Regions from separate parts of the Pseudoalteromonas sp. NEC-BIFX-2020_002 genome, predicted to be linked through region 2. Evidence: predicted binding sites of a transcription regulator. Region 2 holds the regulator's gene; each other region holds the start of a gene.
The links. The regulator FliA, encoded in region 2, starts transcription of late flagellar genes. The targets are predictions, from matches to a motif close to CTAAAGNTNNNNNNNNNNNNGCCGATA.

Region 1 (5,657 bases), 150 kb from region 2:
AATAAGTTCACTCATGGAATGCGACAGAAATTAACAAAAGCAAAGCACTTAAAATCAGTGCACTACATTATATAGGTTATAACTTTAGCATTATTAACAGTTGTTTTTATAGCGAGTTTTGCCCAAACCTGTAATTTATTATTCTTTCAACTTGAAAGAAGCCTAGCGAGTCATACGTTTTACAAAGACAACTACGAATAAAGCTAATGAGAAACTACCGCAAAATGCTTCTACAGCGGCGATAAAACGAGAAAATCCGGTTGGCGTAATATCGCCGTAGCCTAACGTCGTAAATGTAACAACACTAAAATAAAAACTATTGAGTAATGCTGATAAATTATCATTGAAAGAAGCGGATAAATTTAGTTGGAGCGTTTCTCCGGCATATACAACGCCAAAGATAAAGTAGCAAAATGCACAAAAAATGATTAAGCCTAAGCTAAACCTAATGACGTTTTCAGGTTTTTCGCCATATCCACACAATAAGTTGATAGCACTGGATGCTAATTGTTTTTTAGAGCCTTTGGGGTATTGCGCATGGCGCATTCTTAATTCTTTATAGGTAAAGTTACCAGCGAGCTCGAAAAGACCTTGTTGTTCCGATGCTTTACGTAGGTTTCTAAATATTTCTTCAGATTGCTCAAATAGGTCTAGCGCAGTGTTGCGATCTGATTGTTTAAGGGCTGTTTTAGCTTGGCTCTCTTGTAATAATTCAACACCTAAATCAATTTTATCAATGCGCGTGTTGTCCAGCTTAATTCCTAATAAATTAGTATGTTGCAAGTTACAGTAGTGCAGGTTAGCCTCACGTAAATTTGCTTTCATTAATGAGCTGTGTGCGATTGTATTATTAAATAGGTGAGCACCACTTAAATTTGCTCGATAAAAATTACTGTAAGATAAATCAAATCCTTCTTCATCATCATGCTTTATTAGGCTTAAACCTGTTAAGTTTGCACGCTGTAACTGAAGACCTTGCAATAAACCTCCTTTTTTAGCATAACGTTCTAATTTGTGACTCAGCTCAAGGCCCGATTTATCAAACTTATTATCATGCCAAAAACAAAAACCTGAGCCCATATCTATTTCCTGGCATTGATGCCCATCGGGGGAGGTATACTTACAACAAGGCTTATCAGGCATAATCGGATGCTGCTTTTTAAATTATTCTTAATTATAGGTTAGCAGTTTTTTTGCAAGGTAATATAATAACTCGAAAATTATTCCATATTGCTCACCGTAGCACTAAGAGTTAAATTTGTTTGAATACACATTAAAGCGCAGTCGCCGTCGTAAAACCGTGGCAATTAAAGTTCATCAGCAGGCTGTGACAGTTTATGCACCTATAGGTGTTGCTAAAAAAGAGCTTGAGAGTTGGTTGTTGAGTAAAACAGATTGGATCAATGTGCAAATTACCAAGCAAAGACAGCAATTAGACACAAGGCAATACCCATTAAAAAATAATCGGGTGGTTGTTTTTGATGATGTTGTACAATTAACTTTTGCTGTAAGTAATCGTAGCCATTGGTTGTTAGTGAAAAATCAGTCTGTGACCACTTTGCAACTCAGTATTTCTGGTCGAGTTAAGCATCAACAATTAATGTATCAAACATTATTAGAAACCTTTTTACACGAACAGTTAGAAAGTTACATTGAAATGCGGGTTAATGATTACTGTTTGAAAATGGCAGAAGCGCTGCCTAGCAATATTCGGATCCAAACTTATAAACGACGTTGGGGTAGTTGTAATCGACGCAGGGAACTTACCTTTAATTTATTGTTAGTCAGTGCACCACAGTACATTATTGATTATGTAATTGTGCATGAGCTTGCACACTTGAAGTACTTAAATCACAGTGCGCCATTTTGGCTACGCGTTAGTGAATTTTACCCGAACTATAAGCAAGCAACAAAGTGGTTAAAACAACACGGTGCAAGTTTACAATGGGTATTTGATTAATAAAGAATAAAATTAGAAAAAGTAAGTCTAGAACTAGCAAAGCTAGAAAGAAAAGTGGTGGAGGGAGCTGGATTCGAACCAGCGAAGGCTGAGCCGTCAGATTTACAGTCTGATCCCTTTGGCCGCTCGGGAACCCCTCCACACTAATTTTGTCGCATTTGGCCCCACTTAACTTAGCGGTAAGAAAAGTGGTGGAGGGAGCTGGATTCGAACCAGCGAAGGCTGAGCCGTCAGATTTACAGTCTGATCCCTTTGGCCGCTCGGGAACCCCTCCAATGCAACGGCGCTGATAATAGCAAAATCAGCATTTAAGTAAAGAAAAAAGCTAAAGAAAAATGAAATAAAGCCGATAAATATCTATTACCTACTTTAATCGGCTAAAGTCTATGCAAATCGATGATTTGTTAATCACAGAGAGTCAACTTAACAATCGTCTTGCCATAAGTGTGAGTGAATCACGTCGTGGCGAGTTTGCTTTGTTATTGGCAATGCTTTCTCATGATGCGTTAGATTTTAGTCAGTTTCATCTTCCTAAAACGCCCATAGATGCGAATGTTGTTGTTGAAGATGAAGATCAATTGCGTAAAAAATTAGGAGCAGGGCCAAAACAAGTACTTGCACCAACAGAGTTTGATATGTTGATTGGCCAACATAATGCGCAACGCCTTAATGATGGTGGGATGAGTGACCTTCGATTACGTGCATGTCTAGCGCCAGAACCGCTAGCTATTCGTGATGATAAAATTCATATCCCACTAAATATTATTGATAACTGTGAATTAGTCACCCGTAAACGCCACCAACATAAAGAAACTCAGCTCGATAACCCACAAATGGATGCGGCAGCTTTTTACGACAGCCTTAATAATGAAGCACTTCATCAGCCGTTGCACTTATCTCAAGCTTGACATTAATGTGTCATATTTTGACACTAGACTAATTAATTTACTTTAGTGTAAAAAAAGCATCCAAAAATTAAATGCAATTGCTATAATGACCTCAAATGGTGTTTCATAAATACCATTATCATTTAATAAAGGTAATTAGGAACGTAATGAAGAAAACATTCACGCTGAATCACGAGAAAATCAAATATCCACGTATGGTTGATGCTGCAAAGCATGAAGTAAAAAAATATTTGAAAAGAGAGCGTAACAAAACCTTACCATTTGATGCTGACTACTGGGCATTTGATTGTAAGTTTGGTAATACAGCAGACGATGCACAAGTAGTGCATGTTGCTGAGATAAATAATTCTATCAGTGAAATTGAAAAGCAAGGCTTAACGTCCTTCTACGTTGAAATCATCGCACGCGCTGCACAGCGTCAAGAGCCTGTTGATGAGGAAGAAGAAGACGAATCTGAAGCATAATTGCATCTTTTCGCTAAAAGAATGGGCTTAACTGCCCATTTTTTGTGCCTTTAATTAATCCAGCTTTAAGGTATACTCAAAAAAACTCTTAATAAGGATTTTGCGTGTTTAACCGATCACTACGTATTTTATTTTTTAGCTTATTACCATTTTCTGTTCATGCAACAAACACATGCTTGCAAGATGAAACTAGCTTAACGAAAAACACTTTAACTGAGCAAGACTGGCGTTACGCCACCGATCCGCATGGAAGTAAAGCACTAACAAAAGCGAGTTTGCTGTCAGAGGGGGCAATTTGGGTTAATTTCTCGCGAGTGCCTCGCGTGGATGCCAAAAATAACTCGTGGGTGGAGCTGATTTATGATCTACCAAAAGGTGACTTAAAGGGCGCTGAGACAATACAGCTTACCTATCAAAGCAGTCGTGATTTAGTAGTAAAATTATCTCAAAAAGAATACGGTGGGAAGGGCGATAAAAGTTATGCGCACTATCAACATATTTTGCCTAAAGCCAAAAAGTGGGTAAGCGCATGTATTAATGTTGCTGATTTTAATCGACCTAGCTGGACGCCAACGAATTCAAAGGATTTAGGTATTATTAAAGCGCATGTAAGTGCGGTTTATTTAGTGCCTGATTTAAAAGATGATGAAGGTGGTAACGCGGTCATTCAAGTAAAGTCTATTACGTTATTACCATTAAAATAATGGCATACCAATTAAATAAAACACTGTATTTTAGCAAGCTAAACTCCCGTACATTATAAAGCTGGTATGTCACTTTACGCGTTTACCAATCTGGATAGATATGGAGTCTATTTAATGACAAAAAATTGCGCTATAACTAGGGCGTGTTGACCTTTGTGGATTGAAATTTGTTCAATCTAGGGGCGATTTAATCGCGGCGCGAGGTTTGTAACCTAGCGGGCTCGATAACTGCTCCTGCGTTATTCTACTGGCTCACATCCATGTGAGAATAAGTAAAAACCGAGCAAAGCTTCCGCGTCCTGCTCACGCCCCTTACCTACATCCGTGTAGGCAACAAAGAGTCAATCGCCCCTAGGAAGAACCCTTTGGGCAGCGCATGTTTGGCATTTATACTGCGTTATCGCCTATTTATGGGGAACAACCACACGACATAGGCTCTGCCTTGCCTAAATACCAAATAGACTGCTGCAAAATCAATCACGAAAGGTCAACACGCCCTAGGCAAAAATTTTTATATCTAGTTGTTCTAAATAAAAAATTTTAACGACGCTATAGCGTGATTTAATTCGTTAAATTGTTCAAATATTTATGCAGATTGGTATTAAGCGTCAGCTTTTTTTACTCGGATTTTTCTTTTATCTACAGTGCTTTGATTTAATGCTTTAATTGCTACAGAAGCTTCAGCATCATTAGGCATTTCAACAAAGGCAAAGCCTTTTGATTGGCCTGTTTCTTTATCAAGTACTAAATTACAATCGGCTACTTTACCGTGCTCAGTAAAAAGAGTGCGAATTTCATGCTCAGTAATAGTGCGAGATAAGTTTCTAACTAATAGTTTCATTATATGAACCATGGTTTAAAAATAACTAACGTGATTGTCTCAAGGAAAAGCAGTTTGACCTAATGATTAATTACAAACAGCAAAAATAGTTTTAAGCTGATAGCCAAAGAAAAAAGAACAATTGAGAGTGGCGAAATGAAAGCAGTGACGAGTAGCGTAATTAAAACAGCAATAATTGTTTTAGGTGGGCCAAATAATAATGACGGCAGTTTATCATTGATAGCAAAAAGCCGTTGTGAGCAGGCTTATCAAACTTATCTAAAAATGCCCGCTAAGATTTTGTGTACAGGTGGATTTGGAGCGCATTTTAATACCACTAACCATGCTCATGGTGAATATACTAAACGTTATTTAATTGAACTAGGTATACCTGAATCTGCTTTTTTACCGGTGGCGCTAAGCCGCTTTACCTTTGAGGATGCATTACTCACTAAGCCACTACTCGCAGCGGAAAATATAACTGCGGCCACTTTGGTCAGCTCAGAGTTCCATATTGCACGAGTTCACTATGTATTTAGTCATGTGCAACCTAATCTAGAGCTAACTTTAGTCAGTGCTAAAACGCCATTATCAGAGATTAAATTAGCGCAATTACATGCCCACGAGCGTGCAGTCATGCCTAGAGAAGTAAAAAATGTGCAGCAGTTTATTGCATTGCAGTCACAAAAAAGCCGTTAGTTGCTTAACTCATTACTAACGGCTTTTTCAATTGTGTAGAAATGATTATTTCACTTCTTTACCTGCAGCTTGCTGATCAGCGTGATAACTTGAACGAACAAA
Region 2 (5,657 bases):
AGATACCGCGCCAGTGTCACGCCCACAAACTCAAGCTCATAGCTTAGGTTTTGATGACGACTTAGACCGTGATTTTGATGATCTAGATACCTCAATGCCTACTAAAGAGGTCGCAAAAACAGATGAGATAACAGCAATGCGTGATGAAATGGCCGCAATGCGTCAGTTGTTAGAGCATCAAGTATCAGGTTTAATGCAGCAGGATATGGCTCGTCGTGACCCAACAAGAGCATGCATGATAGATCGCTTGATAGGTATGGGGATTGATAGTGAAGTTGCAGACCAAATGGCATGCTTTATTCCTGACGATGTGTCACGTCAACAAGCATGGCAAGCCTTATTGCAAATGATTGAAAATCAGATGCATACAACTAATAATGAAATATTACATCAAGGTGGTGTATTTGCATTAGTAGGTCCAACAGGGGTTGGTAAGACGACGACAGTTGCAAAACTTGCTGCGTTGGGTGCACAAAAGTATGGCGCTGATAAAGTGGCACTGATCACAACTGATACATACCGTATTGGTGCATATGAGCAATTAGCTACATACGGACGTATTATCGGCTGTGGTGTTAAGCAAGTTAAAGATGCTAATGAATTAGCTGAAGTTTTATACCATTTACGAAATAAGCGTCTAGTATTAATAGATACGGCGGGAATGAGTCAGCGTGATTTACGTTTAACAGAGCAATTAAACACCTTAATGCGCAATCAAAGAGTTGATATTCGCAATTACTTGGTGCTTAGTGCAACAGCGCAAATTAACGTTTTACAAGAAACCGTAAGACACTTTAAAAAAGTACAATTAAGTGGCTGTATTTTCACCAAATTAGATGAATCACTAAGTTTAGGTGAGATAATTAGTATAGCGATTCAAAATCGCCTCCCAATAGGGTATCTTACTAATGGTCAGCGAGTCCCTGAGGACATCCGGGTGGCTAATGCAGAGAAATTAGTAAAAAAAGCTGAACAATTGTATTTAAAAAGAACAAAAGCACAACATTCGCGACGTCAAGCAGTAGCGTCAAGCACAGTAGGGATGTATGATTAACACAGTATTAGATCAAGCAAGTGGCCTGCGTAAAATGAGTCAAAACAATAATAACGGCGTTAAGGTTATCGCTGTCACTGGTGGTAAGGGAGGCGTTGGTAAAACAAACGTTTCACTTAATACTGCGATTGCTTTGGGTCAACTCGGAAACAGAGTATTAGTATTGGATGCCGATTTAGGCCTAGCAAACTGTGATGTGATGTTAGGATTACGTGTTGAGCGTAACTTGTCTCACGTATTGTCGGGTGAATGTGAGCTCGATGAAATTTTAGTTGAAGGCCCCGCAGGGATAAAAATAGTCCCCGCTACCTCCGGCTCGCAGAGTATGGTTGAATTATCGCCATCAGAGCATGCCGGTCTTATTCGTGCCTTTAGTGAGCTAAATACCGAATTTGATATATTAATTGTTGATACTGCAGCCGGTATTTCAGATATGGTGCTCAGTTTTTCGCGCGCCGCACAAGATGTGATGGTTGTCGTATGTGACGAGCCCACTTCAATTACTGATGCCTATGCGCTTATTAAAATATTAAGTCGTGAACACGGCGTATACAAGTTCAAAATAGTCGCTAATATGGTACGCAGTATACGTGAAGGTCATGAGTTATTTGCAAAGTTATCTAAAGTCACAGATCGTTTTTTAGATGTGTCGATGGAACTAGTTGCAACGGTGCCTTATGATGAAAATATGCGAAAGTCTACGCGCCGTCAAAAAGTAATCGTAGAGCTGTTTCCTAGCTCACCAGCTGCAATTGCATTTAAAACACTCGCGACAAAAGCAGTAAAATGGCCTATACCTAATCAACCATCTGGCCATTTAGAATTTTTCATAGAAAAATTAGTAAACGGCTAATTATGACGGCATCGGTGAATAAAGCGATGGGATATCAATCTACACAGAACTTAAATGTGATTGTTGAGCGCCATGCTTCATTAGTCAAAAAAGTGGCGTGCCATTTAATTGCTCGTTTACCACCAAGTGTACAGTTGGATGATTTAATTCAATCAGGAATGATTGGTTTAATTGAAGCCTCGAAAAACTTTGACGCCACTAAAGGCGCCAGTTTTGAAACATTTGCAGGTATTCGTATTCGTGGTGCTATGCTTGATGAAATGAGGCGTGGTGATTGGGCTCCAAGATCGGTGCATCGCAATAGTCGTATGGTTGCAGAAGCGATATCAGAGTTAGAAAGTGGACTTAATCGTGAACCAAAAGATATTGAAGTTGCTGAAAAACTTGATATTACGCTAGATGAGTACCATCATATTCTTAATGATGTGAATTCTAGTAAAATACTAGGTATTGAAGACCTTGGTGTTGATGAAGATGTAATTACACCAGTTGGACATGATTTAGCACTAGATAAGCCTTTTAATAATGTTAAAAATGATAAGTTTAATCAATCATTGCTAGAGGCAATAAAGTCTTTACCAGAACGAGATGGTTTAGTGCTATCGCTTTACTACAATGATGAAATGAATTTAAAAGAAATTGGGCACATACTCGATGTAAGTGAATCGCGTGTGAGTCAGATACATGGTCAGGCGATGATTAAGCTTAAAGCAAAAATCAATGACTGGATAAACTAGTAGTAAGTAAATATAGGTTCAGACCTCACCGGAGGATGTTTTGGATAAAAACATGAAAATTCTTGTTGTTGATGACTTTTCGACGATGAGACGTATTATCAAAAATCTGTTAAGGGATTTAGGTTTTACTAATGTGCAAGAAGCTGATGATGGCTCAACAGCTTTGCCGATGCTGCAAAATCAAGAGTTTGATTTTGTTGTGACAGACTGGAATATGCCTGGAATGCAAGGTATTGATTTGCTAAGAGCAATCAGAGCGGATGATACGCTTAAGCATATTCCAGTGTTAATGGTAACCGCAGAAGCTAAAAAAGAACAAATTGTAGCTGCTGCACAAGCCGGCGTTAACGGCTACATCGTTAAACCATTTACTGCAGCAACACTAAAAACCAAATTGGAAAAAGTGTTTGAGCGTTTAGGTTAAATAAAGAGGAGAGGCTTATGTCAGCACCTGCTGCGCCTCAGATCAGTTTAGAGCAAGCCCGTCAGCTTGTGGTTTACTTAGAAAACGGTGAACAAGACAAAGCTGATCAACTAATTCTAGATGCGGCGTCAAAAGAGCAGTCAGAACTTTTTGCAGAAGTTGGTAAGTTAACTCGCCAACTTCATGATGCGCTGAAAAATTTTGAACTCGATACACGTCTAGCTGATTTAACCACCGAAGCCTTACCGGATGCTAAACAGCGGCTCAATTATGTTATGGAAATGACAGAAAGTGCTGCTAATAAAACGATGGATGCGGTAGAGGCTAGTTTACCTATAGCTCAGCAACTAGCAGATGAAATTTCACATATCAAACCCACATGGGATCGTTTGATGAACCGTGAAATTGAATTGGGCGAGTTTAAAACGCTCTGCCATAGCTTAGATAAGTTTATGAATAACTCGCATTCTAAGACTGATGAATTACAAGGTCTAATGACCAATGTATTGATGGCACAAGATTATCAAGATTTAACTGGGCAAGTAATTCGCCGTGTTATTGAACTTGTAAGAGAAGTTGAAGATAGCTTAATCCATTTGCTTACTGCATTTGGTACCCATGATGATGGCGACACTAAAGTACAACAACAAGCCATTGAAACACCGCCTGCTGAAGATACACTTGCAGGTCCTGAAGGGCCAATAATTGATAAAGAATCACGTGATGATGTTGTCTCAGGACAAGATGAAGTTGATGATTTGTTATCAAGCTTGGGTTTCTAAGAGGAGAAGACTGCATGAGCTTTGAAGTCGATGAAGATATTTTACAAGATTTTCTAGTTGAAGCTGGAGAAATTCTTGAGCTTTTATCAGAACAGCTAGTAGAACTTGAAAATAACCCTGATGATACCGAGTTGCTCAATGCAATTTTCCGTGGATTTCATACGGTTAAAGGCGGCGCCGGTTTTTTAAGCATGACCGAGTTAGTTGATGCTTGTCATGGTGCAGAGAATGTTTTTGATTTGTTACGCCAGGGTGTTCGAAAAGTAAATTCTGAGCTGATGGATGTTATCCTACAAGCATTAGATACTATAAATGAGATGTTCGCTACAATTCAAAGTAGAGAAAAGCCGACCCCTGCTGATCCTGAATTATTAGCGATAATGCATAGATTGGGGCAACCGCCCACAGCTGATGAAGAAAGCGCCATCGAAGTTACAGAAGCACCAGCTGAAGTAAATGATGAGTCAGCTTCAGCTTCAGGTGACGATCCATTTGCATTTGATTTGTTATTTGATGGACAAGTAGATAGCCCGCAAGCCGATACACAAATTGATGATATATCGGAAGATGAATTTGAAAATTTGCTTGATGAACTTCATGGCAAAGGACAAAGTCCGATAATATCAAGTACGACGGCAAGTAGTGCTAATAGTAGTGATATAACCGATGACGAGTTTGATAATTTATTGGATGAATTACATGGTGTAGGTAGTTTTGGTGCTGTTAGTAATGATATTCCGGTCAGCAAACCTGAAGCACCAAAAGACCCAATAGCACCGGTAAATAAACCCGTGGTAAGTCAAACCGATGATGAAATCAGTGATGATGAATTTGAAGCATTACTTGATGAATTACATGGTAAAGGCAGTGCTCCAAAAGCGACAGAAGAAGCACCTATTGCAGCGGCTACTCCAAAAGTAGCACCCGCAGCACCTAAAGCTGCTGCTCCTGCACCAGTTTCTAAGCCAGCACCAGTGAGTCAGCCTGCAAAAGTTGCTGATAAACCAGCTGCGGTAGCTAAAAAACCAGCACCAACGCAAGCAGAAACAACAGTTCGTGTTGATACTAAGCGCCTTGACCAAATAATGAATATGGTCGGTGAATTAGTATTGGTTCGTAATCGTTTAGTAAGCTTAGCAACAAATACTGATAGCGAAACTATGGGTAAAGCTATCTCTAATCTCGATGTCGTTACGGCTGATTTACAAGGTGCCGTAATGAAAACCCGAATGCAGCCGATTAAGAAAGTGTTTGGTCGTTTCCCACGAGTTGTAAGAGATTTAGCGCGTAGTTTGAAAAAAGATATAAACTTATTACTTGTTGGTGAAGAAACTGACCTAGATAAAAATCTAGTTGAAGCTTTAGCTGACCCATTAGTGCATTTAGTACGTAACTCTGTTGACCACGGGATTGAAATGCCAGACGTGCGTGAAGCAAGTGGTAAATCTCGAACAGGTACAGTCACACTTTCAGCTTCTCAAGAAGGCGATCATATTTTACTGACCATCAAAGATGATGGCGCAGGAATGGATGCAGAGAAACTTAAAAAGATCGCGATTAATAAAGGCGTGTTAGATCATGATCAAGCGAGTCGATTATCTGATACTGAAGCCTATAACTTAATTTTTGCACCAGGCTTTTCTACCAAAGAAGAGATTTCAGATATATCAGGGCGTGGTGTTGGAATGGATGTGGTGAAAACCAAAATCACGCAGCTTAATGGCTCCGTTAATATCCAATCGGAATTAGGTGTTGGCACTATACTTGAAATCAAAGTGCCGTTAACTTTAGCGATTCTACCCACATT
Region 3 (5,657 bases), on a different contig from region 2:
TAAGTTTGAGCCCGTCGCTAAAGCGATCGAAAAAAGCTTGCCTGAAGGTGCTGAGTTTATTAAAAACCATGTAAATTTTCTTGGTGGTTTAACACCACAAGTGCAAAGTAACTTAAGCTACGCTTATATCATTGCTAAACAGCATAATAAAGGTGAGAAAATTGCGGATCAAATCTTCAACAGTATTCATGTTCAACGCGCACCGCTTGATAACATTAAAGATGTTAAAAAGTTACTTGAAGTGAATGGTATTGATAATGATACATTTAATAGCGATATTGCCAGCATGCCAGTTATTTCAGCTGAGCGTGCTATGCAAGATAAGCAAAATAAATATTCTGAAATGGGCGCTTTGACCGGCGTACCAACATTCATCGTAAACGATAAATATAAAATAAATATCAATACCATTAAGAGCCAAGAGCAGCTTAATGAGTTAGTAGAATTTTTATTAGAACAATAATTTTTTGGAGTTAATTGATTATGATTAAATTAGTTAAAGCAGGATTACTTGCCTTATTGCTACCTTTGGCGGCAAATGCGGCGCCAACGACTTACGAAGAAGGCGTGCATTATGAGATTGTCTCTGAGCGTGCGAGCAAAAAACCTGAAGTAAAAGAGTTCTTTTCATTTTATTGCCCAGCGTGTAATAACTATGAAGCGCTACTGGCTGAAGTTAAACCAAAATTAAATACAGGCGTTGAGTTCAAAAAAAGCCATGTGGATTTTGTCGGTGTGCGAGACCCAGAAAATCAGCAAATGATCTCTCAGGCTCTAGCAACAGCTGAAGTGCTACCACAAAAGGATGCATTGATTGCCGCTATGTTTAACCATATTCACGCCAAGCGCGCAAAGTTTAACGAATTAGCAGATATAAAAGATGTATTTGTTGCCCAAGGTGTTGATGGCGACAAGTTTGATAAAGTTTATAAGAGCTTTTCAGTGCGTACTATGAGCTCGAAGATGAAACGCGATCAAAATTACTATAAAGAAAAGGGCGCACTACGTGGCGTACCAACCTTTATCGTCAATGGTAAGTATAAGCTTAACTTAGGTCGTGAAACAGGTATTACAGAACCTGATGACATTAGTAAACTGATTAACTATTTAGCTGCTAAATAGCTAAATAGCTAAATAGCTAAATACAAAATTATGATGAAAGCCCCGGATGCGGGGCTTTTTTGTTTATAGAGATGCATGATGGAAAAGATTTTCGTATCGAGTTGTTTGTTGGGCGCCCCCGTACGTTATGACGGTAAAGGCCAGGCATTAAAACACCCCCAATTAGCCACTTGGCAGCAGCAAAAAAGAATCGTTTCTTTTTGTCCGGAAGTTGCTGGTGGCTTACCAATTCCACGAGCCCCTGCAGAGTTAAAGTCACAAAAAGTAATAACCAAAAGCGGTGAAGATATGACTGCTGAGTTTGAGCTTGGTGCTCAAAGAGCGTTACGCTTTTGTAAGCTAAACCACATTCGGTTTGCATTACTAAAAGAGTCGAGCCCGTCATGTGGGCGAAATAATATCTACGACGGCACGCATAGCGGTATAAAAATCATAGGTATGGGTTTAACTGCGGCATTATTAGAGCAAAATGATATAAAGGTATTTAGCGAAATGCAAATACCAGCGCTGTTAAAAGCACTGGCACAGGAAGTATAGCTATTTTATCAAAGCGCCTTTTTTTGTAAAAACACGCCCGACTCAATATGATGGGTGTATGGGAACTGATCAAAAATAGCGAAACGTTTGACGTCATGCGTACGGGTTAAGTGGTCTAAATCGCGTTCTAGTGTCTCAGGGTTACACGAAATATAAATAATGCTCTCGTAATTGGCGACTAAATCACATGTTAATGTATCCATGCCTGCGCGTGGTGGATCTACTAAAATAGTTTGACAATCGTAGCTGGTTAAATCAATCCCTTCTAACCTAGAGAATGTACGCTCGCCGTTCATTGCTTGCGTAAACTCTTCACTCGACATACGAATAATATCTAAATTGGTTACATTATTTTTAGCAATATTATATTGCGCCGAATGCACCGATGACTTAGATATTTCTGTTGCCAATACACGGTTAAATGAGCCAGCTAGCGCAATTGAAAAATTACCATTGCCGCAATAAAGCTCAAGTAAATCATTCTTAAGAGGTTTACATAAATCTTGTGCCCACTCCAGCATTTTGATGTTCACTTGTGCATTGGGTTGAGTGAAGCTATTTTCTACCTGCTGATAAATAAGCGCTTGGCCATTAACCGTTAAGTGCTCGGTTACATAGTCAGTGCCTAGTACTTCTTTTTGTTTACGCGCGCGACCAATAAAGTCAATTTTAAATGAATGGCTTAGCTTTTCTTTTAAGGCTTTTATTTCAGCCATCCACTCTTCATCAAGTGGCTTGTGGTAAAGTAAACTTACTAAAATTTCACCACTGAGAGTCGATAAGTAGTCAATCTGAAACAGTTTGCGGCGCAGGATTTCACAGTCTTTAAGATTATCAATCATCGCTTTCATTACTTCACCAATTAATGGCGCAGCAGGGTCAAACTCATCGACCCTAATTTTTTCTTTTGTTGCTTGGTCAAACATGATGTGAAACAGATCGTCGCCATCATGCCAAACTCTAAATTCAGCTCGTTGACGGTAATGAATTGGTTCAGAGGCAAATACGTCTAGTTGTTCAACACCAAAGCGTTGGAATTGCGCAATGATACGTTGCTCTTTTTCTGTTAATTGTGCATCGTATTCAGTTGTATCTATCTTTATAACCGCCATTACCTAATACCTTATCTCATTATGCTGTTTATCGGCGCTATTGTAGGGGGCAGAGAGTATTTGTCTAGTTTTGAGTAATAGTAAATGCTGTTTTTTTGTACGTATCGCTTTAGTTATTCGTTTTTAGGCCGATAATGAAGTAAGCAGAAATAGGAGTCGGATCATGAAAATTGGTAACTTTGGCTTTGTTCCAAATAATAATGTCAATAAATACAGCAATAAAGGCGCATTGCAGCAGCCTACAATACAATCCCCCCAAGATAGCTATCAGCAACGTGGTAAAGAATTAGCTGCAAAAGTATTGGGAGATAAAATGGCTGAAGCCTTAGGTTTGCCGATCGCTGAAGAGAAAAAAGACAAGCCACTGTTTGATTTTGATGAAATTGTCAAAAATGTGCTTAGCTTTGTTACTGGCGCAGTTAAAAAGGCACAGGTCGATGGCGCAGACAATGAGAAATTAAAAGGTATGCTTGATGACGCACGTAAAGGTGTGCAAATAGGTATCGATGGCGCGTTTGAAGAACTAAAAGATACCGGCATCTTAAATGATGAAATTGAAGAAGGTATAGAAAAGTCAAAAGAGGGCATTTTTAATGGCCTCGATGAATTTGAAGATGACTTATTTAATCCCAAGCCAGATTCAGTAAGTGTTACGCAGGCGCAATATTTAAGTTTAAGTAATAACGCGCAATATAACTTCACGACCGCAGAAGGTGATGAAGTGAGTATTAGTTTTGCCGATGCATTCAAACAGCAATCAGCAAGTAGTTATCAGCGTAATGGTCAAAATGAAGGCTATGCGAGTGAATCATCGCAATCACGAGAGCTATCATTTAGCATGTCAGTCAATGGCGATTTAAATGAAGATGAGCAAGAAGCCATTAACGCCCTTATGGAAGACCTACAGAGTGTCAGTAAAAAATTCTTCGGTGGTGACATGGAAGATGCATTTGAACAAGCTAAAGAGCTAAATCTAGGTAATGAACAGCTGGTGGCATTTTCAATGGATTTAAAGCAAACCAAAACGTTCGCGGCAATAAAAGGCTATGAAGAAAATAAGCCTGCGCCAGAAAAAGCAATTACCGAGAAGGTCGCGCCATTTAACAGTGATTTAAAAGATGCATTTAATAAAGCAGGTGATCTTGCATTGCAAAATGAGCTGTCAGGTATTTTGCAATGGTTAAATCAAGATCAGGAAGAAGTCGGCAAGCTAGTTGATTATACCAAGGCCATGTTTGAACAAATGAACAAGTTACGCTCAGCAACACTAGAGGGTGAAGCTTAAGCTTTATTTTAGAAGATGTGCATGGCAAACTGGTCAGCTTAGGTTTAGTTTGGAGCGAGTCGTTTGTCAGCACATATAATGGTATTTGATTCTGGAATAGGGGGGACAACCGTTCTTGAGCATATTCAGAAGCAGCTCCCATATGCACGCATTAGCTATTTTATGGATAATGCATTTTTACCCTATGGTAAATTGAACCAGCAAAAAATTATTGAACGCCTCAGAGGTTTACTGCACTTTATCGAAGTGAACTCACTTAGCGTTGATGTGTTAGTTATAGCATGCAATACGGCATCCACTTCAGCATTGAGTGCTATTCGATCATTAACACACATTCCTATAGTAGGCGTAGTGCCTGCCATTAAACCTGCCGCAAGTATCACGAACAGTCATCACATAGGCCTACTCGCAACACCAGCAACGATAAGCAGCCCATATACACAGCAATTAATCGAAGACCATGCTTCATCTATCACTGTTAGTTTATATAGTAGTGTCGCGTTAGTCGCTATTGCTGAATATACCTACTTAAATGGAGTGGTCGACACAGACAAGTTAAACGCCGAGCTTAGAGAGTTATCAATTAATCAAAGTATTGATGTTTTGGTATTAGGGTGTACGCATTTTCCCATTTTAGCGTCGGCGATTCATGCATTTTATCAAGGCAGCATTAAATTATTAGATTCGGGAGCGGCGATAGCAAAGCGGGTAGAAACTGTGCTTATAGAGAAAAACTATTCCTTAAACAGCAAAGTTACTTTTGATCACAAAAAAAAGCCGCTGCATTATTATGCAACGGCTTCTATTGTCATTGATGAGCAACCGGTGGAGCTAGTTACACTGACTGATCCGATTCAGAACGAAAAGAGTTAGGCTCGTCATCTTGTTTTTGTTTTGCTTCACGAACTTTCAACGTACGTTGTTGGAACTCGCTATCGTTTAACTTAGCAATTGCATTATCAGCATCTGACTCTGCCATTTCAACAAAACCAAAGCCGCGGCGCTTGCCAGTATTTTTATCCTTTAATAAACGAACATTAAACACTTTACCTTGCTCTTCAAATAAAGCACGAACAACACCTTCATTTGCACGATAAGGAAGATTGCCTACATAAAGTGTTTTTGTCTTTACTTCGGCTTCTTCTAAATCGTCAGACGACATTGCAGCAATAACAACACCACCAATTAGTAAACCAGCACCAAATAACAGTGCAGGACTTAATTGTAGGCTTGAAAGCGCAAAATTAACTATAACGAAACCAATAACAGCAAGGATAACTGAAGAGATAAGAGATTTTTGATCGGGTAATTTCATTTTTGATCTACCAATAAACAGGAAATAAACATTAATTTAACATTGCGAACTTGCTATCTTAACGCGATAAATGAACATAGCAATGGTATTTATGTGAAATTATCTAATTTAGCTTAAAAAAACAGCTCTGTAGTAGGCGTGAATTATCATTTTAAGCCGATTAGCACGCTTTTTGAGCGAACAGTCAAAATATCGAAAAAAAGTGTTGATCTGTTTTTGGATCTCCCTATAATGCGACCCCACTGAGACGGGAAACGCCAACGCATAGCGAGGCGCGGACTTATCA

Region 1: the regulator FliA is predicted to act here: its motif matches at 2,286-2,312, upstream of HJP15_RS05440 (VC2046/SO_2500 family protein).
Region 3: the regulator FliA is predicted to act here: its motif matches at 2,879-2,905, upstream of HJP15_RS21010 (DUF5610 domain-containing protein).

Annotation. Positions count from the first base shown of each region.
Region 1 covers NZ_JABEPJ010000003.1:239,905-245,561, forward strand. The annotation lists gene HJP15_RS05420 (ion channel) at 163-1,143, opposite strand; gene HJP15_RS05425 (M48 family metallopeptidase) at 1,259-1,960, shown strand; tRNA gene HJP15_RS05430 (tRNA-Tyr) at 2,016-2,100, opposite strand; tRNA gene HJP15_RS05435 (tRNA-Tyr) at 2,150-2,234, opposite strand; gene HJP15_RS05440 (VC2046/SO_2500 family protein) at 2,347-2,868, shown strand; gene HJP15_RS05445 (DUF6172 family protein) at 3,015-3,332, shown strand; gene HJP15_RS05450 (hypothetical protein) at 3,437-4,036, shown strand; gene HJP15_RS05455 (RNA recognition motif domain-containing protein) at 4,638-4,877, opposite strand; gene HJP15_RS05460 (YdcF family protein) at 5,013-5,555, shown strand; gene lipA (lipoyl synthase) at 5,601-5,657, opposite strand, start outside.
Region 2 covers NZ_JABEPJ010000003.1:85,054-90,710, forward strand. The annotation lists gene flhF (flagellar biosynthesis GTPase FlhF) at 1-1,054, shown strand, start outside; gene HJP15_RS04705 (MinD/ParA family ATP-binding protein) at 1,047-1,907, shown strand; gene HJP15_RS04710 (RNA polymerase sigma factor FliA) at 1,934-2,644, shown strand; gene cheY (chemotaxis response regulator CheY) at 2,685-3,068, shown strand; gene HJP15_RS04720 (protein phosphatase CheZ) at 3,086-3,850, shown strand; gene HJP15_RS04725 (chemotaxis protein CheA) at 3,865-5,657, shown strand, end outside.
Region 3 covers NZ_JABEPJ010000032.1:162-5,818, reverse strand. The annotation lists gene HJP15_RS21030 (thiol:disulfide interchange protein DsbA/DsbL) at 1-463, shown strand, start outside; gene HJP15_RS21025 (thiol:disulfide interchange protein DsbA/DsbL) at 484-1,122, shown strand; gene HJP15_RS21020 (2-thiouracil desulfurase family protein) at 1,201-1,659, shown strand; gene trmA (tRNA (uridine(54)-C5)-methyltransferase TrmA) at 1,668-2,771, opposite strand; gene HJP15_RS21010 (DUF5610 domain-containing protein) at 2,935-4,056, shown strand; gene murI (glutamate racemase) at 4,120-4,929, shown strand; gene HJP15_RS21000 (RNA recognition motif domain-containing protein) at 4,892-5,371, opposite strand.